3 regions of the Ciceribacter azotifigens genome follow, and region 2 is predicted to be linked to each of the others. Evidence: predicted binding sites of a transcription regulator. Region 2 holds the regulator's gene; each other region holds the start of a gene.
The links. The regulator PhoB, encoded in region 2, activates phosphate uptake and scavenging genes when phosphate is short. The targets are predictions, from matches to a motif close to TGTCATNNANCTGTCAT.
Positions count from the first base shown of each region.

Region 1: the regulator PhoB is predicted to act here: its motif matches at 2,102-2,118, upstream of ACM6UT_RS08495 (LTA synthase family protein).
Region 3: the regulator PhoB is predicted to act here: its motif matches at 8,726-8,742, upstream of ACM6UT_RS16250 (PhoX family protein).

Region 1 is NZ_JBLQTA010000004.1:235,349-245,698, forward strand. Features, by position in the region: gene ACM6UT_RS08485 (TolB family protein) at 1-287, opposite strand, end outside; gene ACM6UT_RS08490 (NAD+ synthase) at 315-1,994, opposite strand; gene ACM6UT_RS08495 (LTA synthase family protein) at 2,165-4,105, shown strand; gene ACM6UT_RS08500 (hypothetical protein) at 4,280-5,236, shown strand; gene ACM6UT_RS08505 (GFA family protein) at 5,170-5,586, opposite strand; gene ACM6UT_RS08510 (class II 3-deoxy-7-phosphoheptulonate synthase) at 5,700-7,076, opposite strand; gene ACM6UT_RS08515 (alpha/beta hydrolase family protein) at 7,377-8,258, shown strand; gene ACM6UT_RS08520 (vWA domain-containing protein) at 8,449-9,738, shown strand; gene gor (glutathione-disulfide reductase) at 9,770-10,350, opposite strand, start outside.
Region 2 is NZ_JBLQTA010000003.1:61,898-72,247, forward strand. Features, by position in the region: gene ACM6UT_RS05415 (2'-deoxycytidine 5'-triphosphate deaminase) at 1-852, opposite strand, end outside; SAM riboswitch at 926-1,004, shown strand; gene ACM6UT_RS05420 (O-succinylhomoserine sulfhydrylase) at 1,052-2,236, shown strand; gene apaG (Co2+/Mg2+ efflux protein ApaG) at 2,435-2,827, shown strand; gene ACM6UT_RS05430 (Hsp33 family molecular chaperone) at 2,900-3,889, opposite strand; gene argF (ornithine carbamoyltransferase) at 4,012-4,929, opposite strand; gene ACM6UT_RS05440 (aspartate aminotransferase family protein) at 4,957-6,162, opposite strand; gene ACM6UT_RS05445 (GcrA family cell cycle regulator) at 6,585-7,109, shown strand; gene phoB (phosphate regulon transcriptional regulator PhoB) at 7,180-7,863, opposite strand; gene phoU (phosphate signaling complex protein PhoU) at 7,889-8,602, opposite strand; gene pstB (phosphate ABC transporter ATP-binding protein PstB) at 8,647-9,435, opposite strand; gene pstA (phosphate ABC transporter permease PstA) at 9,468-10,350, opposite strand, start outside.
Region 3 is NZ_JBLQTA010000011.1:138,811-149,160, reverse strand. Features, by position in the region: gene ACM6UT_RS16285 (hypothetical protein) at 1-140, shown strand, start outside; gene ACM6UT_RS16280 (class I SAM-dependent RNA methyltransferase) at 148-1,398, opposite strand; gene ACM6UT_RS16275 (TlyA family RNA methyltransferase) at 1,395-2,144, opposite strand; gene ACM6UT_RS16270 (DUF4424 domain-containing protein) at 2,310-3,308, shown strand; gene ACM6UT_RS16265 (methyl-accepting chemotaxis protein) at 3,533-5,512, shown strand; gene dxs (1-deoxy-D-xylulose-5-phosphate synthase) at 5,598-7,517, opposite strand; gene ACM6UT_RS16255 (pirin family protein) at 7,629-8,555, opposite strand; gene ACM6UT_RS16250 (PhoX family protein) at 8,800-10,350, shown strand, end outside.

The sequences.
Region 1 (10,350 bases), on a different contig from region 2:
AGGACATAGATGCACGATTTGCCGTGTTCGGTCTTGTCGGAGATCGCGAGCATGGTGCCATCGGGGGAAAGCCCGTGGTCGTTGTTGCACGCGCCGGCAAAGCCCGTATCGATCCGCTCCGGCAGCACACTTCCATCGATCGGCAGCCGGTAGATCAGGCCGTCGCCGTTGATCACCAGATATACACCGTCCGGCGTCCAGTTCGGTGCCTCGACCAGCGCCTCCGTCTGCCAGACGACCCTGGAGGTGCGGCTTTTGCAGTCGAATATCTCTACGGAACTGCGCATGCTCGCCTCCTGTCGGGATCGGCGGGATCAGCGGTCCCGGAACCGGTTGGTAATCGGGTAGCGCCGGTCGCGGCCGAAGTTCTTCCGGGTGATCTTGACGCCAGGCGCCGACTGCCGGCGCTTGTATTCGGCAAGGTAGAGCAGATGTTCGATCCGGTGGACGGTCGCAACGTCGTGGCCGCGCGCGACGATTTCTTCGACCGACATCTCCTGCTCGACGAGACATTCGAGGATGTCGTCCAGCACTGGATAGGGCGGCAGCGAATCCTGGTCGGTCTGGTTCGGCCGCAACTCCGCGGACGGCGCCTTGGAGATGATGTTGGCCGGAATGACCTCGCCCGCGGGCCCGAGCGCGCCCTGCGGCACGTTCTTGTTGCGCCAGCCAGAAAGCGCGTAGACCTGCATCTTGTAGAGGTCCTTGACCGGATTGAAGCCGCCGTTCATGTCGCCGTAGAGCGTCGCATAGCCGACCGACATTTCCGACTTGTTGCCGGTCGTCACGACCATGGCGCCGAACTTGTTGGAGATCGCCATGAGGATCGTGCCGCGCGTGCGCGCCTGCAGGTTCTCCTCCGTGACGCCCGGTTCGGTTCCCTCGAAGAGCTCAGAGAGCGCCGAGATGAAGGCATCGACGGGCTCGCCGATCGGCACAATGTCGTAATGGCAACCGAGCGCCTTGGCGCAGGCCGCGGCATCCGAGAACGAGCTTTCCGAGGTGTACCGGTAGGGCAGCATGACGGTCCGCACCCTCTCGGCGCCGAGCGCGTCGACCGCGATCGCTGCACAGAGCGCCGAATCGATGCCGCCCGAAAGGCCGATCACCACGCTCTTGAAACCGTTCTTGTTGACGTAGTCGCGCAGACCGAGCACGCAGGCACGATAGTCGGCCTCCGCCTCCTCCGGCACGTGGGCGATGTGCCTTTCGTCGCAACGCCAGCCGTCGGCACTGCGCTTCCAGGTCGTGACCAGGAGCTCGGCCTCGAACTGGTTCATCTGGAAGGCGAGCGACTTGTCGGCGTTGAAGGCGAAGCTTGCGCCGTCGAAGACGAGCTCGTCCTGCCCGCCCACCTGGTTGACGTAGACGAGCGGTAGTCCACACTCGATCACCTGCTTCAGGGCAATCTGGTAGCGCACGTCGATCTTCGCGCGGTAGTAGGGCGAGCCGTTCGGCACAAGAAGGATTTCCGCTCCCGCTTCGGCGAGCGTCTCGCAGACGCCGAGATCGCCCCAGATATCCTCGCAAACCGGGATACCGATGCGGATTCCTCGAAAATTCACAGGACCCGGCATCTCACCGGCAATGAAGACGCGCTTCTCGTCGAATTCGCCGTAGTTCGGCAGGTCGATCTTGTCGCGGGTCGCGATGATCTGCCCCCGGTCGAGGACGGCAACCGAATTGTGCCGGCCTTTCTCGCCCTGCCGCGGGAAACCGATGACCACCCCCGGCCCGCCGTCGGCGGTGTCGGCCGCCAGTTGCTCAACTGCCGCGAGGCAGTTCCTGAGGAAAGCTCGCTTCAGTACAAGATCCTCCGGCGGATAGCCGGATAGGAAGAGCTCGGTGAAAAGCACGAGGTCGGCGCCGGCGGCGGCAGCCTGGCTGCGCACCTCGCGAGCCTTGGCGAGATTGCCGGCGACGTCGCCGACAGTCGGATTGAACTGCGCGATTGCAATGCGAAGAATGTCGGGGCGGTTCGTAGTGTCGCTCATACCTTTCGTTTAACGCGAGCCGGACGCAGCCGCAACGCCACAAGACCAAATCCAGCGCGGAAAACAGCGGGGAACTCTCCCATGAACGGCCGGTTCATCTGGCGTTCATTACAGTTATGTGACAGAGGAACGACAGTTTTCTGACATGCCGTCCAAATTTGGAGAGTGCCTTGGTTGAGATCGTTTCCGATCCGGCTATTTCCATCACGCCCGACAGGGCCGTCGCTTCCGTCGCCGCGAAGGCGAACCGACGGGACGGCTATGCGTGGGCGGCTGTTCGCCTCGGCAATCTTCTGCTCCTCGCCATACTGACGGTGCTTACGACGGAGTGGATTGCCCGCGGCGATCTCCACGAAGCCCTGCGCTTCCTGATCGCCACCGACCGTCCCGGCCCGGCAGCGGTCGGCATCCTCTTCCTGCTTTTTGCTGCAACCGACGCGCTTCTCGGCCGCGCCTACCAGTCGGCGCTGGTCCTGGTACCGCTCGCCGTCATTCCCGCCTTCATATCGGCCCAGAAGCAGCTCTTCCTGTCCGACCCGCTCTATCCGAGCGACATGCTGTTCGGCCGCCAGATCCTGCAACTGCTGCCGGTCATGGTGGCAGCACGACCCTATCTGGCGGTAGCAATCGCCTGCTTTCTGGTCGCAGCCCTGGTCGCGCTCGTCTATCTGTGGTTCTTCGCATGGCGCCGCTTTCCGTCGCTCTCCCGTCCGGCAAAGCTCTTCCGCCTGCTAGTCGGCGTGCCGCTCATCGGCGGCTTCCTCTCGCTGATGGACTATGCCGAATATTCGCCGCTGCGCGACCGCCTGAACATTATCCCGATGATGTGGGACCAGCGTGAGAACTATCTGCACAACGGCTTCCTGCTCGCCTTTGCCTTCAACCTGCCGATGGCGAACGTCACCGCGCCGGAAGGCTACGGTGCGCAGGCGATCGACAACATCCCGCAGGGCGCGCCGCTCCCCGCGGCGGATACCGGCGAGCACCCCGACGTCATCATGCTGATGAGCGAGTCGCTCTGGGATCCGACCCGGCTCAGCAATGTCCGGCTCTCGCCCGATCCGATGCCGACAATCCGCAAGAATTCGTCCGGCAACGTCTTCTCGCCCGAGTTCGGCGGCATGACGGCCAATGTCGAATTCGAGGCGCTGACGGGCTTCTCCAACGCGTTCCTGCCCTACGGCAGCATTCCGTATCAGCAGTATGTCCGCGGTCCGGTTCCGTCGCTCGCCACCTTCTTCCGCTCAAAGGGCTACGTCGCCAAGTCGTTCCATCCGTTCCAGAGCTGGTTCTGGAACCGCGCCAACGTCTACGAGGCCTTCGGCTTCGAGAGTTTCCTGTCGGAAGAAAACATGCCGGTGATGGACAAGCGCGGTATCTTCGCCTCCGACGAAGCGTTCACCAAGGAGCTCATGCGCGCGGCCGATCGCAGTGAAAAGCCCTTCTTCTTCTTCGGTGTGACGCTGCAAGGCCACGGCCCTTACGAGCCGCACCGCTATGCCAAGAACACCGTCGCGATCGACGGCCCGACCCTCTCGCCGGCAAGCACGCAATCGCTTGCGACCTACGCCCAGGGCGTCCGCGAGGCCGACCAGAGCCTGAAGATGCTGATGGACTGGGCGAAGAAGCGCCGCCGCGAGACGATCGTCGTCATCTTCGGCGACCACCTGCCGCCACTCGGCACCGTCTATCCGGAAAGCGGCTATATGCCCGACCAGGTGGCCACCCGCTCGGCTCCGCTCGACATCATGAAGCGCGAACACGAAACGCCGTTGGTCGTCTGGTCCTCGAAGAAGGGCGTCCAGAAGGATCTCGGCTCCGTAAGCCCCGCCTTCCTCTCCTATCATGTGGTCAAGCTCGCCGGTTACGAACATCCCTTCTACACCGGCGTCCTCGGCACGGTCCACGCGCGTTACGAAGCCATAGACCGCCATCAATTGGTCGAGCGCGCCGGCGGCTCTGTCCCCGACTGGTCGAAGGCTGGCAAGAAGCTCGACCCGGTCGTCCGTGACTACCGCTACCTGCAGCACGACATGATGTTCGGCGAAGGCTTCAGCGCCCAGCGCTTCTTCCCGGAACAGGTCGAACGCCTGTCCGCGCCGGCGTCCTGACGGCGCACATCAAATCGGCATTTTTCTCGCCGCCGAGAAAAAACGTTGACACACAAAGGATCTATAAATCTCTTAGGAGGAGAAGATGACCTTCTCCGGGCCTTCCGCGCGTCCGTAACGCGCGGTATGGCCCATATTTTCTGATGACCTACTGATTTTGTTTTCGAGCATCCCATGCGAGCCCTTACCCGTGCCGAAATCGTTAGCCATCCGCTGTTTCCTGCCATCGAAAAGCAGATCGCAGACCATCTGATCGGCATCCATCTGCGCACACCGCGGCTTTCGCGGTTGAAGGCAAGCCACCGCAAGTGGCTGATGACGCAGTCGCTCTATGCGCTGAACCTGCAGCGCACGGACGACGATCCGCTCTCGGGCCTCACCGCCACGCGTTTCGTCGAGGTCGTGATGAAAGTCGGCGCGGCGAGCCGCAACACGGCAACCGCCTATCTGGCGGAGCTTGTTGCCTACAAGTTCCTGCGCGACGTGCCCGGCGTGCCGGACCGCCGCATCCGGGTCCTCGAAGCGACGGAGCCCAGCAATGCGGGCATGGTCAGCTGGTTCACGGCGCACATGGCCTGTCTCGACCGGTTGGACGGTGGCGACCGCGAGGCAACCAGCAACGCAGACCCGCGCATCTTCCGCATCGCCCAGCCCTATGCCGCGGCCAAGCTGGTCGAGCACCCCGACTGGCGCGACCCGCCGGAGACGATCGGCCATTTCCTGTGGTCCGATCTCGGCGGCATTGTCCTGCACGACCTGATCTCGCGCATCGATGAATATGATCCTGCAGCCGAAAAGACCTTCGTCGGGCCGACGGCGCTCGCGGAACTCGGCGAGAGCTATTCCGTTTCGTCGACGAACCTGAAGCGCATGTTCAAGAAGGCGGAGACGGACGGGCTGCTCGGCTGGGAACTGCCGCGCCGTCGCGGCAGTCTCTGGCTTTCCCGCCGTTTCACCAGTGACTATTTCCACTGGCAATCGACCAAGTTTGCAGCGCTGGAGGAGGCTTTCCACTACGCGGTCGAAAGGCTTCGGCGAGAGGACGGACGCCTCGCCGGTGAAGGTCAGTCGCCCGTCGGTGCGGACGTCCTCCCTGCCGAAAATCTCGGAGCACTGTCGGCAACGTCGTAATAGTCCGCCTTGTCGGCGCAGTAGATGTGATAGCCGAAACGAAGCCCGGTCGGCTGGTCGAACGCGCCCGCCATCACCGATAGATGGTCGGCGCCGTCCGCCTCCCAGAAGAGAGCCGAACCGCAGGTCCGGCAGAAGCCTCTGCGTGCGGTATCGCTGGAGCGGTACCAGCTGACATTGTCCGCGCCCTCGATCTCCAGGCGGTCCTTATGGACGTTCGTCGCTGCATAATGGAGGCCGGTCTGTCGGCGGCATTGCGAGCAATGGCAGCCGATGAGGTCCTGCAACTCACCCTTGGCGCGGAAATGGACAGCGCCGCAATTGCAGCGACCGTCGTGGAATTCAACCATGAGGACCTCCGGAAACAAAGACCGGGCCAGCTTCACCAAGCCGGCCCGGTCCGTCAACTTCAGTCTTCTTCACTTACCGATCAGCCGAATTCATCGACCTCACACCGCAGCGATCAGGCGTTCGCAGCCATCATTCGCTTCTCGTCGCGCCCGCCCTTCATCCGCTCGGCGAGCAGGAAAGCGAGTTCCAGTGCCTGGTCCGCATTGAGCCGCGGATCACAGTGGGTGTGATAACGGTCCTGCAGGTCGTCGGCCGTGACTGCACGCGCACCGCCGGTGCATTCGGTCACGTCCTTGCCGGTCATCTCGATATGGATGCCGCCCGGATGCGAGCCTTCGGCGCGATGGATCTGGAAGAAGCTCTCGACTTCCGACAGAACCCGCTCGAACGGACGGGTCTTGTAGTTGTTGACCGTGATCGTGTTGCCGTGCATCGGGTCACACGACCAGACGACCTTGCGACCCTCCCGCTCGACGGCACGGATGAGGCGCGGCAGGTGTTCCGCGACCTTGTCGTGGCCGAAGCGGCAGATCAGCGTGAGACGGCCGGCCTCGTTCTGCGGGTTCAGGATGTCGATCAGGTTCAGGAGATCGTCGGCCTGCAGCGACGGGCCGCACTTGAGCCCGATCGGGTTCTTGATGCCGCGGCAGTATTCGACATGGGCGTGGTCCGCCTGCCGGGTACGGTCGCCGATCCAGATCATGTGGCCGGAGGTCGCATACCAGTCGCCGGAGGTGGAATCGACGCGGGTCAGCGCCTCTTCGTAGCCGAGAAGCAGGGCTTCGTGACTCGTGAAGAAGTCCGTCTCGCGCAGACTCGGATTGTTCTCGGACGAGATGCCGACGGCCTTCATGAAGTCCATCGTCTCGGAGATGCGGTCGGCGAGCTTGTGGTAACGCTCTGCCTGCGGGCTGTCCTTGACGAAGCCGAGCATCCACTGATGCACGTTCTCGAGATTGGCATAGCCACCCATCGCGAAGGCGCGCAGCAGATTGAGCGTCGCGGCCGACTGCCGGTACGCCATGATCTGGCGTTCTGGGTTGGGGATGCGGGCTTCGCTGGTGAATTCGATGCCGTTGATGATATCGCCGCGGTAGCTCGGCAGTTCGATCCCGTCCTGCTTCTCGAAATCGGAAGAGCGCGGCTTGGCGAACTGGCCCGCGATACGGCCGACCTTGACCACCGGCAACTGGGCGCCGAAGGTCAGGACGACGGCCATCTGCAGGAAGGCGCGGAAGAAGTCACGGATCGTGTCGGCGCCATGTTCAGCGAAGCTTTCGGCACAGTCGCCGCCCTGCAGCAGGAATCCGTTGCCTTCGGCCACGTTGGCGAGCGCCTTCTTCAGGCGGCGAGCCTCACCGGCAAAGACGAGCGGCGGATACTTGGCAAGACGCGCTTCCGCATCGGCAAGTGCTGCCTGATCCGGATAGGCCGGAACCTGCTTGATCGGCTTCTGCCTCCAGCTGTTCGGGGTCCAATTCTGTGCCATGATCGTAACCTAACCTGTTCCCGCATTGCGACGGCCTCCTGCCGTCGAATGGGCGGCTTATAAACTCTTATCACCGAGTTGGAAAGCCGAACTTCGGGCGAAGCCGCGCCTCGCCCATCACACTGGCGAGGCCGCAGGCCGCGCTGTTCGATCGCGACCTGCCCGGCTCCCGCGGAGCGGCACACCGCAGCGGCGGCGCCTCACAAGAAAACTTACATTGACGTAAACGTTAATATCGATGCATATCGGGGGCCGCGTTGCGCCGAACGGGAGGAGCCAATGTCGAGCGAGGCCGCAGTGATTGCGAAGGACATCACATTTGAGGCCGCTGACGGCTTCCCGTTGAAAGGAACGCTCTTCGCCGGCACCGGCGAAGGTCCCCTCGCCCTCGTCTCCTCCGCCGCAGCCGTACCGCGCGGCTTCTACGGCCGTTTCGCGACCTATCTCGTGCAGGACCGCGGCTTCCGCGCCGTCCTCACCTACGATTATCGCGGCGTGGCGGCATCGAGGCTGCCGTCCGGGTGGAGGCGTCCGCCACTGATGGCGGACTGGGCCGAGAAGGACATGCCCGCTGCCGTCGATGCGCTCGATGCAGTCGCACCCGGCCACCCGATGGTCGGCGTCGGCCAATCCTTCGGCGGGCAGGCGCTGGGATTGAGTGGCCGGCACCAGCGCTTCCTGCGCTACCTGATGGTGGCGGTGATGTCGGGTCACTGGCGGTACACCGACGTACCGCTGAAAGTGTTCACGGCGATGAACCTGATCGGCGTTCCGCTGGCGACGATCACCGGACGCGTTCCCGGCTGGATCGGCCTCGGAGAGACCCTTCCCGGCAGCGTCTTCCGCCAGTGGGCACGCTGGGGCCGCAACCCCGAATACTTCTTCGCCGATCCCTCCATGGATGCCGTCCGCCGCTATGGCGAGGTGGAGACGCCGATCCTCGCCATCGGCCTCACTGACGACCCCTGGGGAACCGCGCGGGCACAGCACGCGATCCTGAAACACTATGTCCGCGCACCACTGCAGACCACGTGGATCTCGCCGGTGTCTCCGGACAAGCCGATCGGCCATCTGGGATTTTTCCGCTCCGCCCATCGCGAACGGCTGTGGAAGCCGACGGCAGACTGGCTGGAGGCCGGTACAGGCAGCGACTTCGCCGCCGGAGCAGCAGGCATAAAGTAACGAAAACGAACATCCGCAAAGAAGCGCTGAATTTAACCAGTCGTTAAGCTCAAAATATGAAAGCAAGCCGCCGAATTATACAATTAACTCTAAAATAATAGGGATAAACAAGTTTCGATACAGCCGGAATGTTGACCGGGCGGGTTGCTGCGCGATGAACGCGCGGATCCTGGGACTCAGGTAGACTGAAATGTATATTTCACTTGCACAGTACTTTAGAGATCGTTCGGGAAATTTTGCCACCACCACGGCGCTTCTTGCTCTTCCGCTTCTCGGCACGATCGGCATGGCCGTCGACGTCAGCTACGCAATCGAACAGCGGGCGGCCCTGCTCGCGGCCGCCGACGCCGCGGCAATCGGCGCCCTTTCGACCCAGTCGGTCGGCGTGTTGGCGGCGATCAACTCCTCCGAGAACGGCACGATCGTCGTCGCAGAGCAGGACGCACGCAAGCTGTTCGACGGCCAGCTGCCGTCGGGCATGGTCACGAAATTGACGGGCCTTTCCATCGACATAACCAAGCAGGACGACACAATGAACGCTGTCGTCACCTTCAATGCGCAGGTGCCGACGAGCTTCCTGAGGCTCCTCAACCACGACACCATCGAGGTGAGCGGAACGGCGACCGCGACATACAATACCGGCACCTTCATGGACTTCTACATGTTGCTCGACAACACCCCTTCGATGGGCGTCGGCGCGACGATGGCGGATATCGACAAGATGGAACGCCACACCCCGGACAAGTGTGCATTCGCGTGCCACGACGAATCGAAGAGCTACGACTATTACCAATTGGCCAAAGATCTCGGCGTCGCCATGCGGATCGATGTCGTTCGCGAAGCCGTCCAGCAACTCACTTACAGCGCTGCAAAAGCGGCACGTTATCCGAGCCAGTACCGGATGGGCATCTACACCTTCGGCACCTCTGCAAAAGACACGAAGCTCACGGAGATTTCCACACTGTCGTCGGACATGAATGCGGTGCGCACCGCGGCGAGCGCCATCGACCTGATGTCGATCCCCTACCAGAACTACAATCACGACCAGGCGACAGATCTCGACAATGCCTTCAAGAATCTCGAGAAGATCATCAAGAAGGGTGGCAGCGGCAAGAACAAGAGCGACGCGGAAAAGGTGGTCTTCTTCGTCTCGGACGGCTTGACGGACAGTGCCAAGGGGGCGTCCTGCACCAAGAAGACGACCGGCACACGCTGTCAGGAGCCGATCGACTATTCGGTTTGCGAGCCGTTGAAGAAGAAGGGCATCAAGATCGCGGCCCTCTATACGACCTACCTGCCCCTGCCGCAGAACGCTTGGTACAACAGCTGGATCAAACCATTCCAGAGCGAGATCGCCGACCGGATGCGGTCTTGCGCCTCACCGGGACTCTACTTCGAGGTGAGCCCGACGGAGGGCATTACCGAAGCGATGGAAGCCCTCTTCCAGAAGGTCATCGGCACGCCGCGGCTCGCCAGCTGACCAGTGGAATTGACGAGAGTGAGCGCGTCGGTCAGACGCGCTCACCGTTCCTGACACGGTAGCTCGGGCTGTACATGGTCACGAGCTCTTCTGCCGCTGTCGGATGCACCGCCATGGTCCGGTCGAAATCGTCCTTGGTGCAACCCGCCTTCAACGTGATGCCGAGAAGCTGCGCCATCTCGCCGGCGTCGTGACCGAGCACGTGCGCCCCGATGACCTTGCGGTCGGCGGCATTGACGATCAGCTTCATGATCATCTTTTCGTTGCGGCCCGAAAGCGTTGCTTTCATCGGACGGAACTGCGCCCGGTAGACCTCGATTTCCTCATAACGCTTGGCGGCCTGCTCCTCGGAAAGGCCGACGGTGCCGATCTCCGGCTGCGAGAAGACCGCCGTGGCGATGAGGTCGTGGTCCGGTCGCGTCGGATTGTTCTTGTATTCGGTCTCGATGAAGCACATCGCCTCGTGGATCGCGACGGGGGTGAGTTGCACCCGGTCGGTGACATCCCCGAAGGCGAAGATGCCCGGCACGTTTGTCCGCGAATATTCGTCGACGACGATCGCACCACGGTCGTTGGTGACGACACCGGCCGCCTCGAGGCCGAGCCCGCTGG
Region 2 (10,350 bases):
GAATTCGCCGACCAGCGGATCGTAGGGCGTCATCTCTGCTGCGAAGAGCGGGGGTACGTGGACGGCTTCCCGCGAAACGAGGATGTAGAACTCGTCCGGATCGAGGATCAGTTCGTCGCGTCCGCGGCTGTAGAGCGGTTCCCAGAAATCGAGCACGTCATGGGCCGCCTTGCGGTCGACGTCGATCACGGAGGTATGGTGTTTGCCACGATAACCGATCAGACCGTCCGGGCCGCTGCCCTTGAGATCGATCGACAGCGCAATGCCACCGCCCGAGACGTTCGGCACTTCGCTCGCGACGAGCGTCTCCGCCTGATGCAGATCGAGCAGCTCGGTGTCGCTCAGCAAGGAATGGCCAACGCGGAACCTGATCTGCGACAGGCGTGATCCACGCCGCACGATAACCGGAAACGTCCGTGGGCTGATTTCGAGATAGAGAGGTCCACGGTAGCCGGCTGGGATCTTGTCGAACTCCTGGGCGTGGTCGACCATCACGCGAGTGAAGATGTCGAGCCGTCCGGTCGAGCTCTTCGGGTTGGCCGAGGCCGACATGTCCTGCGGCAGGTCGAGGCTCTCCATCAGTGGTACGATGTAGACGCAGCCGGTTTCCAGAACGGCCCCGTCTTCGAGATCGATCTCGTGCAACGTCAGGCGTTCGAGCTTGTCTGCAACCTTGTGCTCCCGACCGGGCATGAAGCTCGCGCGGACGCGCATCGCCTTCGAACCGAGGCGCAGGTCCAGGCTTGCCGGCTGCACCTGGTCGGCGTCGAGGGGGGCCTCGCTTTTCAGCCGGCCTTCACCGAACAGCGCGTCAATGGCGCGATCCGCCAGGATACCCGTGGTCCTTGTCATCTTGTCCCATCCCGTTTGGCCCGACAAAACCAAAGTCGAGGAATTGACGCAAGCCCGGGATCGGCGTAAGGCAAGCTTATCCCGTGGTGATTTGGCCGGTCGGCTTGCAGCCACGTTAAACAAATGGCTAAAGAGACCGGGTGCTTGAAACCGGTCCGAAATCGCGACCGGTTTTTTTGTGTTTGAAAGGCTGAGTGGCATGAGCAAGAACTGGCGTCCCGCAACGCGATTGGTCCATGGCGGCACCCTTCGCTCTCAGTACGGCGAGACTTCGGAAGCGATCTTCATGACGCAGGGTTTCGTCTACGAGACCTCCGAGGCGGCGGAAGCCCGCTTCAAGGGTGAGGACGACGGTTTCATCTACGCCCGCTACGGCAGCCCGACGAACGACATGTTCGAGAAACGCATGTGCCTGCTGGAAGGGGCGGAGGAGGCTCGTGCCACCGCATCCGGCATGGCTGCCGTCGCTGCCGCCATCCTTTGCCAGCTGAGAGCCGGCGATCACATCGTCGCGGCCCGTGCACTTTTCGGCTCCTGCCGCTGGGTCGTCGAGACGCTCGCCCCGAAATACGGCATCGAGTGTACGCTGGTCGACGGGCGCCATCTGGAAAACTGGGAAAAGGCGATCCGTCCGAACACCAGGGTGATGTTTCTTGAAAGCCCGACGAACCCGACGCTGGAAGTGATCGACATCGCCGGCGTTGCCAGGCTCGCCAATCAGGTCGGCGCCAAGCTGGTGGTCGACAACGTCTTCGCCACTCCCCTCTTCCAGAAGCCGCTCGAACTCGGCGCGCACGTCGTCGTCTATTCCGCGACCAAGCATATCGACGGCCAGGGCCGTTGTCTCGGCGGCGTCGTGCTCTCGAGCAAGGAGTGGATCGACGAGGAATTCCAGGACTACTTCCGTCATACCGGGCCGGCGATGTCGCCGTTCAACGCCTGGACTCTTCTGAAGGCTGTCGAGACGCTGCCGCTGCGTGTGCGCCAGCAGACGCAGAGCGCCGCGAAAATCGCCGACTTCCTTGCCGAGCAGGGACAGGTCGCGCGCGTCGTCTATCCCGGTCGCGCCGACCACCCGCAGGCAGACATCATTGCCAAGCAGATGTCGGGCGGCTCGACGCTGGTAGCCCTCGAACTGAAGGGCGGCAAGGCCGCCGCCTTCGCCCTGCAGAATGCACTGAAGATCGTCGAGATCTCGAACAATCTCGGTGACTCGAAGAGCCTGATTACCCATCCGGCAACGACCACGCACAAGAACCTGACTGACGAAGCCCGCGCCGAACTCGGCATCTCGGGCGGCACCCTGCGGCTCTCCTGCGGCATCGAGGACACCGACGACCTGCTGGAAGACTTCGCACAGGCACTCCGCAAGGTTCCGGCCTGAGCCACAGCCCCTGTTGTCCGGCGCCCCTGCGAGCGCCGGGCAAGCCCGTCAGCGGACCGAGCGGCAAAAGCCACTGGTCGCGCCGTTAGGAGCAATTTTACGAAGTCACGGCACTTTGCGTGCTCGCGCGCCCGCATTCCTTGACCGATGCGGCGAGCTGATAGATATGGTTAGCGAGACATAAAGAAGGTCAACCCTATGTATCGAGCCCTGACGCGGGACATCGAAGTCAGTGTCGAGCCTTACTATCTGGAGGAGCAATCCGATCCGGACGACGGACGATATGTCTGGGGATATCGGGTGGCGATCACCAATCACTCGGACAGGTCGGTTCGACTGGTAAACCGCTATTGGCACATTACCGACCAGAACGGTCAGGTCGATGAGGTCACCGGCCCGGGCGTCGTCGGCGAGCAGCCGCAGCTGAGGCCCGGCGACACCTACGAATATTCCTCGGGCTGCCCTCTGGACACACCCTCAGGCGTCATGTTCGGTCATTACCAGATGGAGACCGATGAAGGCGACCTCTTCGAGGTGGCGATCCCGGCCTTCTCGCTCGACGCGCCGGGCATGCTGCGAGTCCTCAACTGAGACCCGATTGGATCCAGCACCTGACCGCAATCAGAAACGGCGCCACCCGCCTGGACGGTGCCGTCATCAATTTCAGCCTTCACGAACCTCGGCCGCTTCATAGCGGTAGGTGATCGAGCAGAATTCACAGGTGACGGTGATGGCGCCGTCTTCCTGGCTTTGCTCGATCTCCTCGTCGGAAAAGCTCTTCAAGACGCCCTTCACCTTCTCCCGCGAGCAGCTGCACCGATCGAAGACCGGCTGCGGCTGGTAGACCCGCACACCCCGCTCGTGAAAGAGGCGGAACAGGAGACGCTCTATGCCGATCTGCGGATCGGTCAGTTCGTCGGCGTCGACGGTGTCGACGAGCACCTGCGCTTCCGACCAGGCATCGTCCTCCGAAAAGACATACTCGCCGTCGTCTCCGTCGCCTCCATGCAGGTCCGGCTGGCGCATCCGCTCCGGCGCCTCGGGCAGGAACTGGGCAATCAGCCCTCCGGCCCGCCAGCCGCGGCGCGGATGGCCGTCCTCGTCGCGATCGAAGAACTCGGCGACGCCGAGGCGCACCCGTGTCGGAATCTGTTCCGACTGACGGAAGTAGACCCCGGCGATCTCCTCAAGCGACGTACCGTCGAGGGGCACGATCCCCTGATAAGGCTGCATGAAGCTTCCCTGGTCGATGGTGAAGGCGAGAATGCCCTCACCGAGCAGAGCTTCGGGTGATGTCCTGCCGTCTGCGACCGCGGCGGCCAGCGCCTCCTCGTCGAAGCGGGCATAGGCGCGCACGTCTTCAGGCGTCGAGAAGTCGACGACCAGCAGATCCACAGGCCCGTTGCTCTTCGTCTGAACGGTAAACTTTCCCTGAAATTTCAAGGAAGTGCCGATCAGCACCGTGAGGACCATCGCCTCGGCCAGAAGACGTGCGACGGGCGCCGGATATTCGTGCCGCGCGAGAATGGTGTTGACCAGGGGGCCGAGCTGCACGGCTCGTCCGCGCACATCGAGACCTTCCACCTGAAACGGAACAACCCGGTCATCTCCGGCGAAACCGAATTCGCCGAGTTCAGAGGCCCTGTCTGTCATTATTGTACTCCTTGCGCCGAAGACGCTTGACTGTCGGGATGCAAAAACCCCGAATTTACCGCTCACATGGGGTCGCCAAGCGAGAAGATCAAGCCGGACGCTGCAGACCCGCGCAAACCGCTTCAGATCGCGCCAAGGCACCAGGCGAGGATCGATTTCTGTGCATGCAGGCGGTTTTCCGCCTCATCGAAGACGACGGATTGCGGACCGTCGATCACCTCGTCGGTGACCTCTTCGCCGCGATGCGCCGGCAGGCAGTGCATGAACAGGGCATCGGGCTTGGCGCGCGCCATCAGTGCACCATTCACCTGATAGGGCTGGAAGACGTTGTGCCCCCTGGCCTTATGCTCCTGGTTCATCGAAACCCAGGTGTCGGTGATGACCGCATCGGCACCTTCAACGGCGCGCTCGGCCTCATGGCACAGCATGATTTCGCCGCCGTTGTCGCGTGCCCAGTTGAGATACTTGTCGTCCGGCTCGGATCCGAGCGGTACGGCCATGTTCATGCGGTAGCCGAAGCGGGCGGCGCCTTCCACGAGCGAATGCAGGACATTGTTGCCGTCGCCGGTCCAGGCGAGCGTCTTGCCCTTCACCGGACCGCGATGCTCCTCGAAGGTCATGATGTCGGCCATGATCTGGCAAGGATGCGTGCTGTCCGTCAGCGCATTGATGACGGGAACGGTCGCATGCTCCGCCATCTCCAGGAGGCGCGAATGATCGGTCGTGCGGATCATGATCGCATCCACGTAACGCGAAAGGACCTTTGCGGTGTCGCCGATCGTTTCGGCGCGGCCGAGCTGCATTTCCGTACCGGAAAGGAAGAGGGTCTCACCACCGAGCTGGCGCATGCCGACGTCGAAAGACACACGCGTGCGCGTGGACGGCTTCTCGAAGATCATCGCCAGCATCTTGCCGGCAAGCGGCTTGTCCGCCGTTCCGGCTTTGGTCGCCTGCTTTCGCACGCGGGCGTCATCCATGATGGTACGCAACTCTGTGGACGAGACGGCCGAGAGGTCGAGGAAATGCTTCGGAGATGCCATGGGAAAACCTGTCTGAACTTCTGCTGCTTAGGCTTGCGCCGCCTGCTTTGCGTGGGCGCTGCGCACCCGTTCGGCCGCGTGTTCGACCCGCGAGAGGCCCTCGCGCGCTTCTTCCGCCGTCGTGATGAGCGGCGGCAGCAGGCGAATGACGTTGTCGCCGGCCGGGACGCCGAGAATGTGCTCGGCGCGCATGGCCTGAAGCAGTTCGGCGTTCGGCACCTTCGCCTTGATGCCGAGCATCAGGCCCTCGCCGCGGATCTCCTCGATGACATCGGGAAAGCGGTCATGAAGCGCCGCCAGGCCCTGCCGCAAGACCAGCGCCACGTCTCGCACATGCTCCAGAAAGCCATCGGCGAGAATGACGTCGAGTACGGCGTTGCCGACGGCCATCGCCAATGGATTGCCGCCATAGGTGGAGCCGTGCGTGCCGGCCTTCATGCCGGACGCGGCATCCGCGGTGGCGAGGCAGGCGCCGAGCGGAAAGCCGCCGCCGATACCCTTGGCGACGGCCATGATATCGGGCGTGATGCCTGCCCATTCATGCGCGAAGAACTTGCCCGTGCGGCCGACGCCCGACTGGACTTCATCGAGGATCAGAAGAAGCCCCTTGTCGTCACAGATCTGGCGAAGTGCCCGCAGGAACTCGTTGGACGCAGCACGGATGCCGCCTTCACCCTGCACCGGTTCGATGAGGATCGCAGCTGTGTTATCGGTGATCGCGGCCTTTACCGCCTCGATGTCGCCGAACGGCACCTGGTCGAAGCCCGGTGCCTTGGGTCCGAAACCTTCGAGATACTTTGCCTGTCCTCCCGCGGCGATCGTCGCCAGCGTGCGGCCATGGAAGGCGCCCTCGAAGGTGATGATGTGAAACTTCTCCGGGTGCCCCTTCGAGAAATGATAGCGGCGCGCGGTCTTGATCGCGCATTCCAGCGCCTCGGCGCCCGAATTGGTGAAGAACACCTTGTCGGCGAAGGTCGCCTTCGTCAGCCGCTCGCCCAGCGTTTCCTGCCCCGGCACCTCATATAGGTTCGACAGGTGCCACACCTTCTCGGCCTGCGCCTTCAGCGCCTCGACGAGATGCGGATGGGCATGTCCGAGCGCATTCACCGCGACACCAGCCGCGAAATCGAGATATCGCTCGCCATTCTCCGCAATCAGCCAAACCCCTTCGCCGCGCTCGAAACGCAGAGGCGCGCGCAGGTAGGTTTCGTAAAGCGGTGTGGCTTCAGCCATGGCGGAGCAGCTCCTTCGCAACCGATAGATGTCAAGAACGATCTTCCGATTTCCCGGAGAAAAATCCCCGAAAAAATCAAAAATGCCGCCTTTCGGCGGCGGCTGGCACTATCGGCATTTCCCACTGCGCTGTCAACAAAACTGCGACAGGCAAAGGATTTTTGTGATGTCGGGACGGCTTTCACAGCTTTGACTCTCGCCACCGCCGCGAACCAGCAAGTTGGGGAAAACTTGAAAATCGATTCCCGTTGATTCTCCCGACTCTTGTCACGGAGTCAGCGCCACACTAGGTTAAATTTACATTAAAAGATTGCATGCGGCAGAAGTAGTCACCGAAAGTATCGAGGAAGTCTTGCTTCGGATTCGTCCGAAGCAACGGTGACGGATTCTGCCATCAAAATCGCGACGGCGGAGATAATGGCATGAATTGGACAGATGAGCGCGTCGAAAAACTGAAGAGGCTTTGGGCCGAAGGCCTGAGCGCAAGCCAGATCGCTGCGCAGCTCGGCGGTGTCAGCAGAAATGCGGTGATCGGCAAGGTCCATCGTCTGAACCTGCCGGGACGCGCGAAGTCGGGCGGTGGCACGGCACCGGCGCGCACACCGAAACGTCCGGCACCAGCCCCTCGTCCGACGGGCTTTGCTGCGCGCATCCCGACCCGCGCGAACGCGCGTCCGGCAAGCGGCGCGATGCTCAAGGAAGAGGGCCATGCCGATGTCGTCGAAGCGGTCCGCGCCGTAACCTCCTCGAATGTCGTTATTCCGATTTCCCGCCGCCTCGGCCTGACGGAACTCACAGAGCGTACCTGCAAGTGGCCGATCGGCGATCCGATGAGCGACGAGTTTCATTTCTGCGGCTGCGAGTCTCTCGATGCCTCGCCCTACTGCAGTTACCACGCGAAACTCGCCTACCAGCCGGTTTCCGATCGTCGCAAGGCGGAACGGTAAGCTTCTGCGGACACAGAAAACAAAAAACGGGCCCTGCAGGGCCCGTTTTCTTATCTGAAATGCCACCAGATCAGGCTTCCATTGAGTAGCCTGCGCCACGCACGGTGCGGATGACATCCTGCATGTTGGAAAAGTTGAGTGCCTTGCGCAGACGGCCGACATGGACATCGACAGTACGCTCGTCGACATAGATGTCGTGCCCCCACACGCCGTCCAGAAGCTGCGAACGGGAGAAGACACGGCCGGGCGACGTCATCAGGAATTCCAGAAGCCGGAACTCGGTCGGGCCAAGGCGAACCTCGCGGCTCTTGCGATGAACGCGGTGGGTTTCGCGGTCAAGCTCGATGTCACCGCAGCGAAGAACGCTCGACAGGACTTCCGGACGCGCCCGCCGTAGCATGGCCTTCACGCGCGCCATCAGCTCCGGCGTGGAAAACGGCTTGACGACGTAATCGTCGGCACCGGTCGCAAGCCCCCGCACCCGTTCGCTTTCCTCGCCCCGCGCCGTCAGCATGATAACCGGCAGGCGTTCGGTCTCCGGTCGCATACGCAGCCTGCGGCAAAGCTCGATCCCGGAAACGCCCGGCAGCATCCAGTCCAGAAGCAGGAGATCGGGAACCCTCTCCTGGAGGCGCAGTTCCGCCTCGTCTCCGCGCGGAATCGTCTCCACCTCGTAGCCTTCGGCTTCCAGATTGTAACGAAGGAGTACGCTCAGCGCCTCTTCGTCTTCGACTACCACTATTCTCGGCTGCATCGCTTGCTCGTCCTCCGCAGCGGCATCATTCGGTGACCGCGCCGACGTCTGTCGTCAGGTCTTCCTTCGGGCGCTCGCCTTCCGGCTGAGCGCCGGTAGTCATGTAGTAGATGGTTTCGGCGATGTTGGTCGCGTGATCGCCGATCCGCTCCAGGTTCTTGGCGCAGAAGAGAAGATGCGTGCAGCTGGTGATGTTGCGGGGATCTTCCATCATGTAGGTCAGCAATTCCCGGAACAGGGACGTATAGACGGCGTCGATCTCGTCGTCGCGGTCGCGGATGGACTTCGCCTTTTCCGCCGAGCGGGTCGAGTAGACGTCCAGGACCTCCTTCAGCTGCACGAGCGCGAGTTCGGAGAGATGTTCGATCCCGCGGGCCAGCTTGCGCGGAATGCCGGCGCTCTGGACCGCCATGGCGCGCTTGGCGTTGTTCTTGCCGAGATCGCCGACCCGCTCGAGATCGCTGGCGATCTTGAGCGCACCGATAATCTCGCGAAGGTCGCTGGCGACGGGTTGACGACGGGCGATGGTAATGACGGCCTTGTCGCCGATTTCGCGCTCCGCTGCATCCATGATGACGTCTTCGGAGATGACTTTGTGCGCGAGTGCGGAGTCGCCCTGGACCAGCGCCCGGACGCTGTCGCTCACCATCTGTTCGGCAAGTCCGCCCATCTCGGAGATGCGGCGCATCAGGTATTTCAGTTCCTCGTCGAAGGCGGAGTAGATATGCGTCGATGACATGTCGTGATCCTCGAATGAGTGCGTCTGCGCGGTTGGACGGGGTGTCAGCCGAAGCGGCCCATGATGTAGTCCTGCGTGCGCTGATCGTCGGGATTGGTGAACATCTTGTCGGTATCGTTTTCCTCGACGAGCTCGCCGAGGTGGAACATCGCCGTGCGCTGCGACACACGCGCCGCCTGCTGCATCGAATGCGTGACGATCACGATCGTGTAGTTCGCGCGAAGCTCGTGGATGAGTTCCTCCACCTTGGCGGTTGCGATCGGATCGAGTGCCGAGCAAGGTTCATCCATCAGGATGACTTCAGGGCTGACGGCGACGGCGCGGGCGATGCAGAGACGTTGCTGCTGGCCACCCGAAAGCCCGGTGCCCGGTGCATCGAGGCGATCCTTCACTTCGTTCCAGAGACCGGCTTTTTGCAGTGCCGACGCGACGATGTCATCCATGTCTGATTTCTTGCGGGCAAGCCCGTGAATGCGCGGCCCGTAGGCGACGTTCTCGTAGATCGATTTCGGGAACGGATTCGGCTTCTGAAACACCATGCCGACCTTGGCGCGCAGTTGAACCGGGTCCACCTTGGGATCGTAGATGTTCTCGCCGTCGATGGAGATATGGCCCTCGACCCGGCAGTTGGCGATCGTGTCGTTCATGCGGTTTAGGCAGCGCAGGAATGTCGACTTGCCACAGCCGGAAGGTCCGATGAAGGCGGTGACCGAGCGAGGCGGGATCTCGATGTCTACGTCCTTGATGGCGTGCTTGTCGCCGTAGAACACCTGAACCTTGCGGGCCGAGATCTTCGAGTCGTTCATTGTTGCAGCCTTCGTCGTGATCGTCATTGTGGTCGGCATGTTACTCATTGTCAGCCCTCTTACCAACGGCGCTCGAAGCGACGGCGAAGAATGATCGCGATCAGGTTCATCATCATCAGGAATACGAGGAGCACGATGATCGCACCGGAGGCGCGCTCCACGAACGCCGGATCGCCACGCTGCGTCCAGTTATAGATCTGGACAGGCAGGGCGGAGGCCGGATCGAAGAAGCCCTCGGGCGGACCAGCCGGGTACTCGCGCACGAACGCCACCATGCCGATGAGGAGCAAGGGCGCAGTCTCTCCGAGGGCGCGGGCCAGGCCGATAATCGTTCCCGTCAGGATGCCGGGCATAGCCAACGGCAACACATGGTGGAAGGTTGCCTGCATCTTCGAGGCGCCGACGCCGAGAGCCGCGTCGCGGATCGACGGCGGCACTGCCTTCAGCGCTGCACGCGTGGCAATGATGATGGTCGGCAACGTCATCAGCGTCAGCACGAGGCCGCCGACGATCGGCGCCGACTGCGGCAGCCCGACGAAGTTGATGAGAACCGCCAGCCCCAGAATGCCGAACACGATGGAAGGCACGGCGGCGAGATTGGCGATATTCACCTCGATGAGGTCGGTGAACCTGTTCTGCGGCGCGAATTCCTCGAGGTAGATCGAGGCCGCGACACCGAGCGGCAGCGAGAGCACGAAGACGATGAGCATCATGTAGGCGGAGCCGATGATGGCGACGCCGAGACCGGCGGCCTCCGGGCGCGTGTCCGAGGCGTCCGGCGCCGTGAAGAACGACCAGTTGAATCTGGTGGTCAGAATGCCTGCTTCTTTCAGCTTGTCCGCAAGCATCAACTGCTCGGGCGATATGTTCCGGTCGAGCTTGGCGCTCTCCATCGTCACGCGCCCCTTGTAGTATCCGTCGATGCGGCCAGCGGCGAGAAGA
Region 3 (10,350 bases), on a different contig from region 2:
AGCGCTTCTATTGCGTGATCGATCCGCCGGCGAGCGCGGAAACCGACGAAAAGTGGTCCTGCCCCGCAAGGCCCGGCCGCGTTGGCGGACGCTGCCGCTGCGCGGGTATGGTCGGAAGCGGTACGCTCTACGCCTATTGAGGTCGGATCAGCGCCTGACGAGGGTCGCGACGACCTCGACATGCGGCGTCCAGAGGAACTGGTCGATCGGGGTCACGCCGATGATCGAATAGCCGCCCTCGACCAGGATCGCGAGATCGCGGGCGAGCGACAGCGGATTGCAGCTGACAGCAACGATCTTCTTTACCGCCGAGCGGGCGAGCTCGCGGCACTGCGCCTCGGCGCCGGCCCGAGGCGGATCGAAGACGACGGCGTCAAAGGTCTTCAGTTCCGAGACCATCAGCGGCCGGCGAAAGAGGTCACGCTTTTCGACCGAAACGGGTTTCAGGCCCTGCGTGTTGCGGGCGGCATGATCGAGCGCCTTCAGCGCCTTCTCGTCGGATTCGACGGCATGCACCTGGGCCGTGCGCGCGAGCCGCAGCGCGAACGTGCCGACACCGGCAAAGAAATCGGCGACGCGCTTTGCCTTGCCGACATGATCGAGCGCAAGCCTTGCCATCGCCTCCTCGGCGGCCATCGTCGCCTGGGTGAAGGCGCCCGGCGGCGGGGAAACCCTGACGCCGGAGAAATCGAGAAGCGGCTTCTGCGGTTCGATCACGATCTCACCGTTGACCGAGACGCGCGCGATGCCGCGAAGCTTCAGCACGGCCTCCGTCACGTCGCGGCGCTGGCGGTCCGAAAGCTGCTTGACGCCGTCGATCGCAACGTCGAGGCCGGTCAGGCTCTCGATCACCGTGATGCGGAAGGCATCAGCACCGGCGGCAGCAAGGCCGATCGTGCGGACCGCCTCCAGCCGCGCGAAAATGCCGGCCGAGATGACGGGACATTCCTCAATCGGCACGATATGATGGCTTTCGGCCTGGTTGAAGCCGAGAAGCAGGCCCTTCTCCGTGCGACGGGCGGCGAAGACGACGCGCCGGCGTTCTCCGGCCTCCGCCTCTACGAGCGGGCCGACTTCCGGCTCCAGGCCCTTCGATTTCAGCGCCGCGACCACCAGCGAGCGCTTGAAGGCGCCGTAGGCCGGCCGCGCAAGGTGCTGCAGCGAACAGCCGCCGCAGCTGCCGCCGACACCCTCCGGGCCGAAATGGCGACAGGCGGGCTGGATGCGGTCGGGCGAGGCGACGCTTGTCGACATCACCGTGCCATGGTTCTTCACCCGGGCGATCGCGACGGTCTCGCCGGGAAGGGCAAAGGGCACGTAGATCGGGCCGGCGGGACCGTGGGCGATGCCGTCGCCCTGGGCGCCGAGGCTGTTGATGGTGACGGTTTCGGTGCTCATGGTTTGCGCCCTGCGAGGAGGAATTCCTGGTTGCCGTCGCCGCCGGCGATCGGAGAGGCAATGAGGCCGAGGCTCTGCCAGCCCATGTCCTCGACGAGCCAGCGCTCGAGTTCGGCGGCGACCGCCGGTGCCGAGGCCGGGTCCTTCAAGAGGCCGGCCTTGCTGATCGCATCGCGCCCGGCCTCGAACTGCGGCTTGACCAGCAGCAGGCAGTGGCTGCCCGGCTCCGCAATGTCGAGCGCCGGTGCCAGGGCGAGCTTCAGCGAGATGAAGGAGACGTCCGAAACGACGAAGGAAATCGGCCGTCCGTCGATATCGTCGCTTTCGAGATAGCGCGCGTTGAGCCCCTCGATGTTGGTCACGCGGGGATCGGCGGCGACGCGGGGATGCATCTGGTCGTGGCCGACATCGATCGCCGTCACGTGGGCGGCACCGCGCTTCAGCAGCACTTCGGTGAAGCCGCCGGTGGAGGCGCCGACATCGAGGCATTCCTGTCCCGACGGATCGAGGCCGAAATGGTCGAGGCCGGCGACGAGCTTCAGCGCGGCGCGCGAGACATAGTCCTGTGCCGGATCGTCGATCTCGATCGTCACGTCCGCTGAAAAGACGAGGCTCGGCTTGGTCACGACCTTGCCGTCGACCTTGACGGTGCCGCGCTGGATCGCATCGCGCGCCCGCGAGCGGCTGGCGACGATATCGAGGGCGACCAGCAACTGGTCGAGGCGTTGGGGATCGGCTGTGGTCATGCGGCTGTCCATGGCCCGCAAAGGAGGCCGTGGCAAGCCTTTTGTTCCGCAGCCCCTTTTCGTCCTCGCCCGAAGGGCTTTTTCTGGTGCCATCTTACGGGTCATTGACCGTTCCCGGAATCGGTCGCTAACTGTGGCCAGCCCTGACGCAGAAGGATTCTCGCGATGAAGAAAGCTCTCCTGGTTCTCCTTTCGGGTGTTGCTGCCGCGCCGGCGGCCGTCGCCAACGACACGATGGCCGAACTCAAGGCCGGCGGCCTCGTCTATGTCCAGACGACCGACGTCTCGATGGAGAGCGAAGACCTCTTCATCTCGCCGGACAAGGTGACCGTCGACTATGTCTTCCGCAACGGCTCCGACAAGGACGTCGAATCCTACGTCGCCTTCCCGATGCCCGACCTGACGGCGGGGCCGGACGCGAATGTCGCGATCGGCGACGCCCAGTCCGACAACTTCCTCGGCTTCACCGTGACGCAGGACGGCAAGGCGATCACGCCGGACCTGCAGCAGCGCGTCTATGCGACCGGGCTCGACATGACCGAGGAGGTGACCGCCCGCGGCATTCCCCTCCTGCCCTTCAGCGACGCCACCTATGCGGCACTCGAAAAGCTTCCCCCGGAAGTACTCTCCGACTGGACGGCGCGTGGTCTTATCTTCGACGACGCCTACGATGCCGGCAAGGGCTGGGAGCACCATCCGATGCCGCTCTGGACGCTGAAATCGGCCTATTGGTGGAAGACGACCTTTCCCGCCGGCAAGGAGGTGCGCGTCCATCACGAGTACAAGCCGGGCGTCGGCGGAACCGCCGGTCTCTCCTTCATCCAGGACGGCAAGCCGGGCTACAGCTACGAGGAATACCTCAAGAAGTACTGCATCGACGAGGCCTTCGTGAAGACGGCGGCCAAGCTCGAGAAGGCGGCGAGCGACCAGACCGGTCCTTATTTCATGGAGAGCTGGATATCCTACGTGCTCACCACCGGGGCGAACTGGGGTGGACCGATCAAGCATTTCAAGCTGACCGTCGACAAGGGAAGCCCGAAGAACTACATCAGCTTCTGCGGCGAGGGCGTCAAAAAGGTCGGCCCGACCACGTTCGAGATGACGGCCGAGGACTTCTACCCGCAGAAGGACCTCGATTTTCTGCTGCTGGTGCCTTCCGAGTAACTCTTTTTCGCTGGATTTCGGTTCCGTCAATTTCATCAGCGCCTGCTAACGGATTGTAAGGGTAATCCGTTACAGGGTGGGCCGATCGCCGGTTCCGCCCATCGATACAGCGCGCCATGACGGCAGCGCTCCGGCCAAGGCCCGATCATGCCCTCCCGCAAGCCGATCCGGCCGGGCCGTGCGCCCGCCTGCCGACAGATATTCGAGCGTGAAAGACCTTTGGCATGTCCATCAAGAACTTGTCGCTGAGTAAAAAACTGATCGTGACCTTCATGGCGATCATGGCCGGATGCTTCGTTGCCTCCGCGGTCGTCCTGCTGCAGGCCTGGAACGCCAAGCTCGTCTCCCAGGAGCAGGAGCGCGCCGAACAGATCCTCGCCTCCGTGGACAACGCGCTGGAATCCATGCTGGAGCAGGCGGTGAACCAGCGTGGTTACCTGCTGTTCCGCAGCGAGAGCACCTACAACGACGTCTTCGCCCATCGCGAACGCATGCTGAAGTCGATCGCCGACGCCGAGACCCTCGCCGCGGGCGATGCAGGTCTGGTCGCATCGCTCGAGGCGATGAAGAAGGCGGCCGACGTCTTCCATACGCAGCTCACCGAGCCGCAACTCGCCGCCCGCAAGAACACCGAGGCCCCGATATCTGAGATCATCGAGATCGGCCGCAATGCCTCCAAGGGGCAGCTCGATGCCTTCCGCGCGGCGGCTGCCGACATCAAGCAGCAGGTCGTCGCGATGCTCGAGGCGAAGCGGGCCGAACAGGCCGGCGCCCACAATGACATCCAGATGGCGTTGTTCCTCGGCAGCGCCGTCGCCGGCGGCATGGCCGTCGCTCTGATCTGGCTGCTCGCCCGCTCGATCGTGACCCCGATCGTCGGCATGACCTCTGCGATGACGCGGCTCGCTGAGGGCGACCACGACATCGAAGTCCCGGCACTCGACCGCGGCGACGAAGTCGGCCAGATGGCGAAAGCCGTCGTGGTCTTCAAGGATGCCGCCATCGAGAAGCTGCGTCTTTCCGGCGAAACCGAGGCGATGCGGCTGCGCTCCGAAGAGGAACGCCGCGCTGCGGAAGTCGAAAAGGCCCGCGAAGCCGAAGAAATCGCCTTTGCGATGGACAAGCTCGCCGCCGGCCTGACGGCGCTTTCCGAGGGCAACGTCGCCTACCGCATCCGCAGCGAGTTCGCACCGCGACTCGATCCGCTCCGCGTCGACTTCAACGACTCGCTCGAGAAGCTGCAGGGCGCGCTCCGCTCGGTCGGCGACAATGCCGCGGCGATCAATGCGGGTGCAGCGGAAATCCGTGCCGCCGCCGACGACCTCGCCAAGCGCACCGAACAGCAGGCCGCCTCGGTCGAAGAGACCGCAGCCGCCCTCGAACAGGTGACCACGACGGTCAAGGACACCGCCATGCGTGCCGAAAACGCAGGCGAACTCGTCGCCCGCACCCGCAGCGGTGCGGAACGTTCCGGTACCGTCGTCCGCAATGCGGTCGCCGCGATGAACGAGATCGAGAAATCCTCCGGCGAGATCGGCAACATCATCGGCGTCATCGAGGACATCGCCTTCCAGACCAACCTGCTCGCCCTCAACGCCGGGGTCGAGGCAGCCCGCGCCGGTGAGGCCGGCAAGGGCTTTGCCGTCGTCGCCCAAGAAGTGCGCGAGCTCGCCCAGCGCTCGGCCAATGCGGCCAAGGAGATCAAGTCGCTGATCGCGACCTCGAGCGCCCATGTCGGCACCGGCGTTGCGCTGGTCGGCGAGACCGGATCGGAACTGGAAAAGATCGTCGTCGCCGTCCAGGACATCAGCCAGCACGTCGCGGCGATCGTCACGGCCAGCCGCGAACAGGCGACCGGCCTGCAGGAGATCAACACCGCCATCAACCTGATGGATCAGGGCACGCAGCAGAATGCCGCCATGGTCGAGCAACAGACCGCCGCCAGCCATTCGCTCGCGACCAAAGCAGCCTCGTTGAACAGCCTGCTTGCGCAGTTCACGCTCGCCGAAACCGGCGGTGTCCCGCGCGCCGCCGCTCCCGCCGTCACGTCACGGCCGGCCGATCGCCGTCCGGCGCCTCAGGCGGCAACGGAAAGCAGCGGTCCCGCCGCCTCCCCCGCCCGGGCGCTCGCGAACCGCGTCGCCAGCGCCTTCGGCGGCGGTTCGTCTTCGGCGGCCGTCAAGCAGGAATGGTCGGAGTTCTGATCCATTCAAAAGCAGTCACGAAAGAGGCCCGGATCGCCGCCGCGATCCGGGCCTTCTCTTTTGAGCTAAGGGACGGTGTCTGGGTTCAGCCCGCGGCGCCGAGGCCGAAACCCTTCTGGCCGAGCGCGCGGAACACCGTCTCGACGATGCCCCGGCTGTCGAGGCCGGCCTTCGCATACATCGCCTCGGGCTTGCCCTGCTCCATCCAGATATCGGGGAGCACGAGGGAGCGGATCTTGAGCCCGTGGTCGAGCAGGCCCTCGCCGGAAAGGAAGTGCAGGACCTGACTGCCGAAGCCGCCGACAGCGCCTTCCTCGACGGTCACCAGCACCGCGTGCTCGCGAGCGAGCCGGCGGATGAGGTCGTGGTCGAGGGGCTTGGCGAAGCGGGCGTCGGCCACCGTCGTCGGAAGTCCGGCGGCGTCGAGGTCTTCCGCCGCCACCAGACAGTCCGCAAGGCGCGTGCCGAACGAGAGAAGGGCGATCTTCGTGCCTTCCTTGACGATCCGGCCCTTGCCGATCTCCAGGATAGAGCCGCGTTCGGGCAGTTGCACGCCAACCCCTTCGCCGCGCGGATAGCGGAAGGAGATCGGGCCTTCATCATAGGCCGCGGCCGTGCGCACCATGTGCTTCAGCTCGGCCTCGTCGGCGGCGGCCATCACCACGAAGCCGGGAAGCGCGGCAAGGAAGCCAGTATCGAAAGAACCGGCATGGGTCGGCCCGTCGGCGCCGACGAGGCCGGCGCGGTCGATCGGGAAGCGCACCGGCAATCTCTGGATCGCCACGTCGTGAACGACCTGGTCGTAGGCGCGCTGCAGGAAGGTGGAATAGATCGCGCAGAAGGGCTTGTAACCTTCCGCCGCAAGGCCTGCCGCGAAGGTGACGGCGTGCTGCTCGGCGATGCCGACATCGAAGGTGCGATGCGGGAAGGCTTCCTGCAGCTTGTCGATGCCGGTGCCGGAGGGCATTGCCGCGGTGATGCCGACGATCTTCTCATCGAGCGTCGCCTCCTGCACCAGCGTCTCGCCAAAGACCGCCGTATAGCTCGGAGCATTCGGCTTCGCCTTCGCCTGCGTGCCGGTGATGACGTCGAACCTGTTGACGCCGTGATACTTGTCGGCGGCTGCTTCCGCCGGGGCATAGCCCTTGCCCTTCTGGGTCACGACATGGATCAGCACCGGACCATTGCCGTTGTCGCGGACGTTGCGCAGCACCGGCAACAGGTGGTCGAAGGAGTGTCCGTCGATCGGGCCGATATGGTAGAAGCCCATCTCCTCGAACATCGTTCCGCCGGTCACGTAGCCGCGGGCGTGCTCGACCGCGCGGGTGAGCGCCCGGTCGATGCTCTTGCCGAGATAGGCCGTCAGCTTCTTGCCGAAGTCGCGGAAACCCATATAGGTGCGGCCGGAGGCGAGCCGCGCCAGATAGGCGCTCATCGCGCCGGTCGGCGGCGCGATCGACATGTCGTTGTCGTTCAGGATGACGATCAGCCGGGCGTCGAGCGCGCCGGCATTGTTGAGCGCCTCGTAGGCCATGCCGGCCGACATAGCGCCGTCGCCGATCACGGCGATGACGTTGCGATCGGTATGGCTGAGTTCGGCGGCGACCGCCATGCCGAGGCCGGCCGAGATCGAGGTCGAGGAATGTGCCGCACCGAAGGGATCGTATTCGCTCTCGGCGCGACGGGTGAAGCCGGAAAGCCCGCCCTCCTGTCGCAGCGTGCGGATGCGGTCGCGCCGGCCGGTGAGGATCTTGTGGGGATAGCACTGATGCCCGACATCGAAGATCAGACGGTCGTGCGGCGTATTGAAGACCTTGTGGATCGCGATCGTCAGCTCGACGACGCCGAGGCCCGCGCCTAAGTGCCCGCCGGTCTTCGACACGGCGTCGATCATCTCGTCGCGGACCTCGCGAGCGAGCTGCGGCAGGTCACGATCATCCAGTTCACGCAGGTCCGTCGGCAGCTTCACCTTGTCGAGCAAGGGGGTCTCGGGCAGCGATGTCACGGGCTCAGGCCTCATTCTTCTTATGTCGTCGGTTCAAGGGTCCTGCGCCCTAAGCCGAAATTCCCGGCCCGGCAATACCGCAGAACGGCCCATGCCCTCCTTATATAGAAGTTAACGGCCTTCGGGCAAAGGGACAAACTCGTCTTCGTCACCGGGAACGATGTCGAATCTGCCGGTGCGCCATTCCTCCTTGGCCTTTTCGATGCGTTCCTTCGACGAGGAAACGAAGTTCCACCAGACGTGGCGCGGGGAAGCGAGAGCGGCGCCGCCGAAAAGCATGATGTGACAGCCGTCCACGCCACCCTTCAGCGTGATCGCGTCGCCGGGGCGGAAAACCAGCAACTGGTCGGCGCCGAAGCGGTCGCCGGCGATCTCCACCTCACCGGACAGGACATAGGCGGCGCGCTCCTCGTGGCCGGCGTCGAAGGGAAAACTGGCGCCGGCCACGAGCGCCAGGTCGACATAGAGCGTATCGGAAAAGACGCCGACCGGCGAGGTCATGCCGGCGAGGCTGCCGATGACCACCCGCCCGCTGGCGCCGCGGTCGTCGAAGACGGGCATCTCGTCATGCCCGGTATGGGCGAAGGCGGGATCGATCTCCTCCTTCTCGTCGGGAAGGGCAATCCAGGTCTGCAGGCCGGAAATCGACAGCGGGCTGCCGCGCAGGTTTTCCGGCGTCCGTTCCGAATGCACGATCCCCCTGCCCGCAGTCATCAGATTGACGTCGCCGGGACGGATGACGAGGGTCGTTCCGAGGCTGTCGCGGTGCTTGATCTCGCCGTCGAAGAGATAGGTGACGGTGGAGAGGCCGATATGCGGATGCGGGCGCACGTCGAGTGCCTCGCCGGCCTTCAGCACGGCGGGGCCCATGCGGTCGAAGAAGATGAAGGGACCGACCAGGCGACGCCTGGCGGAGGGCAGTGCGCGGCGCACGGCGAGCCCGCCGATGTCGCTGGTGCGGGGAATGATGAGATGTTCGATGGCGTCGCAGGCCCGCGCGTCGCCGGCGGCGGGATCGATTCCGGGAAAGAACGACATGAAGGTCTCCGATCGATTTGGCTTTTGCTAACGTAGTCACCATCGGCACGGGATGACAGGGAAAATCCGGCTTTCTCGCAGGATCTGCGGGTGACACACCGTTCAACCCCGCGACGATCGAAGGAACGGCTCGCCGTCTTTGCCGCCGATTCCATGGGGGCGGGCCGAGCCGTCACAGAACTGTAACGGCAGCCCGCTAACCCGCAATTCGGACATTCCAACAGCGTCAGCACAGGAGCAAGCCATGACCGACTTCGACACCAGCAAGCTTTCTTGGGACGAATGGGACGAACTGCAGAACCCGCCGCCGGCCGAAACCGATTTCGATCGTGTCGTCGAGCGGGCGATCTCGCGCCGCGGCTTCCTCGGCGGCGTGCTTGCCTTCGGTTCGGCTGCCGCCGCCATGGGCACGCTCGGCAACCTGATGAGCTCGACCTCGGCCGAAGCCCAGGAGGCGGCTTCCCGCTTCCAGTTCAAGCCGGTTGCGATCGCCACCGACAACACGGTCCATGTTCCGGAAGGCTACAGCTGGCAGCCGCTCGCCAAGTGGGGTCAGCCGCTGTTCTCCAGCGTTCCGGACGTCGATCCGGCGAAGGGCGTCAGCCTCGAGAACTCCGACAAGGTCTTCGGCGAGAATACCGACGGGATGGAGCTCTTCGTGATCGGCGGCCATCAGGTGATCGCCATCAACCACGAATACGTGAACCCGGAAATCAACCTGCCGCACACCGAGAAGGGCGTGCCGCAGTCGGCCGACGACGTGAAGATCCTGCAGAACATGCAGGGCGTGACCGTCATGGAAGTCGCCGAGGGCGAGAACGGCTGGCAGATCGTGCTCGACAGCCCGTTCAACCGCCGCATCCACCACAACACGCCGATGACGCTTTCGGGTCCCGCCGCCGGTTCCGACCTCGTCAAGACCGCGGCAGATCCGAAGGGCACCGACTGCCTCGGGACCTTCAACAATTGCGGCGCCGGCCGGACGCCGTGGGGCACCTATCTGACCTGCGAAGAAAACTTCAACGGCTATTTCGGCTCGACGGATGCGAATTTCGTCCTGCCGGAGGACTATGCCCGCTACGGCATCACCGCCGAGACCCGCTACGCCTACGAGAAGTTCGACGCACGCTTCGACGTCTCGAAGAACCCGAACGAGCCGCGCCGCGCCGGCTACGTGGTCGAGATCGACCCCTCGAGCGCCACGTCGACGCCGGTCAAGCGCACCGCGCTCGGCCGCATCAAGCACGAGAACGCCGCCGTCGTGGTGGCGCGTGATGGCCGCGTGGTCGTCTACATGGGCGACGATGAACGCGGCGAGTTCCTCTACAAGTACGTCTCGAACGGCATCTACGTTCCGGGCGGCGACACCTCGATGCTGCTCGACGAGGGCACACTCTTCGTCGCGAAGTTCGCCGACGACGGCACCGGCGAATGGCTGGCGCTGACGCCGGAGACGACCGGCATGAAGATGGACGAAATCTGCGTCTTCACCCGCCAGGCGGCCTCTAAGGTCGGCGCCACGACCATGGACCGCCCGGAATGGGTGGCGATCAACCCGGTTGCCATCGAGGCCTATTGCGCACTGACCAACAACAGCAAGCGCGGCGTCAAGAAGAATGCCGGCGGCGACGAGATGCCGGTCGGCGGGCCGAACCCGCGCGCCGAGAACGAATACGGCCAGATCGTCCGCTGGTACCCGGAAAACGACGACCACGCCGACGGCAAGTTCAAGTGGGACCTGTTCTGCATGGCCGGCAATCCGGATGTTCACAAGGATGCCTATGCCGGCTCCTCG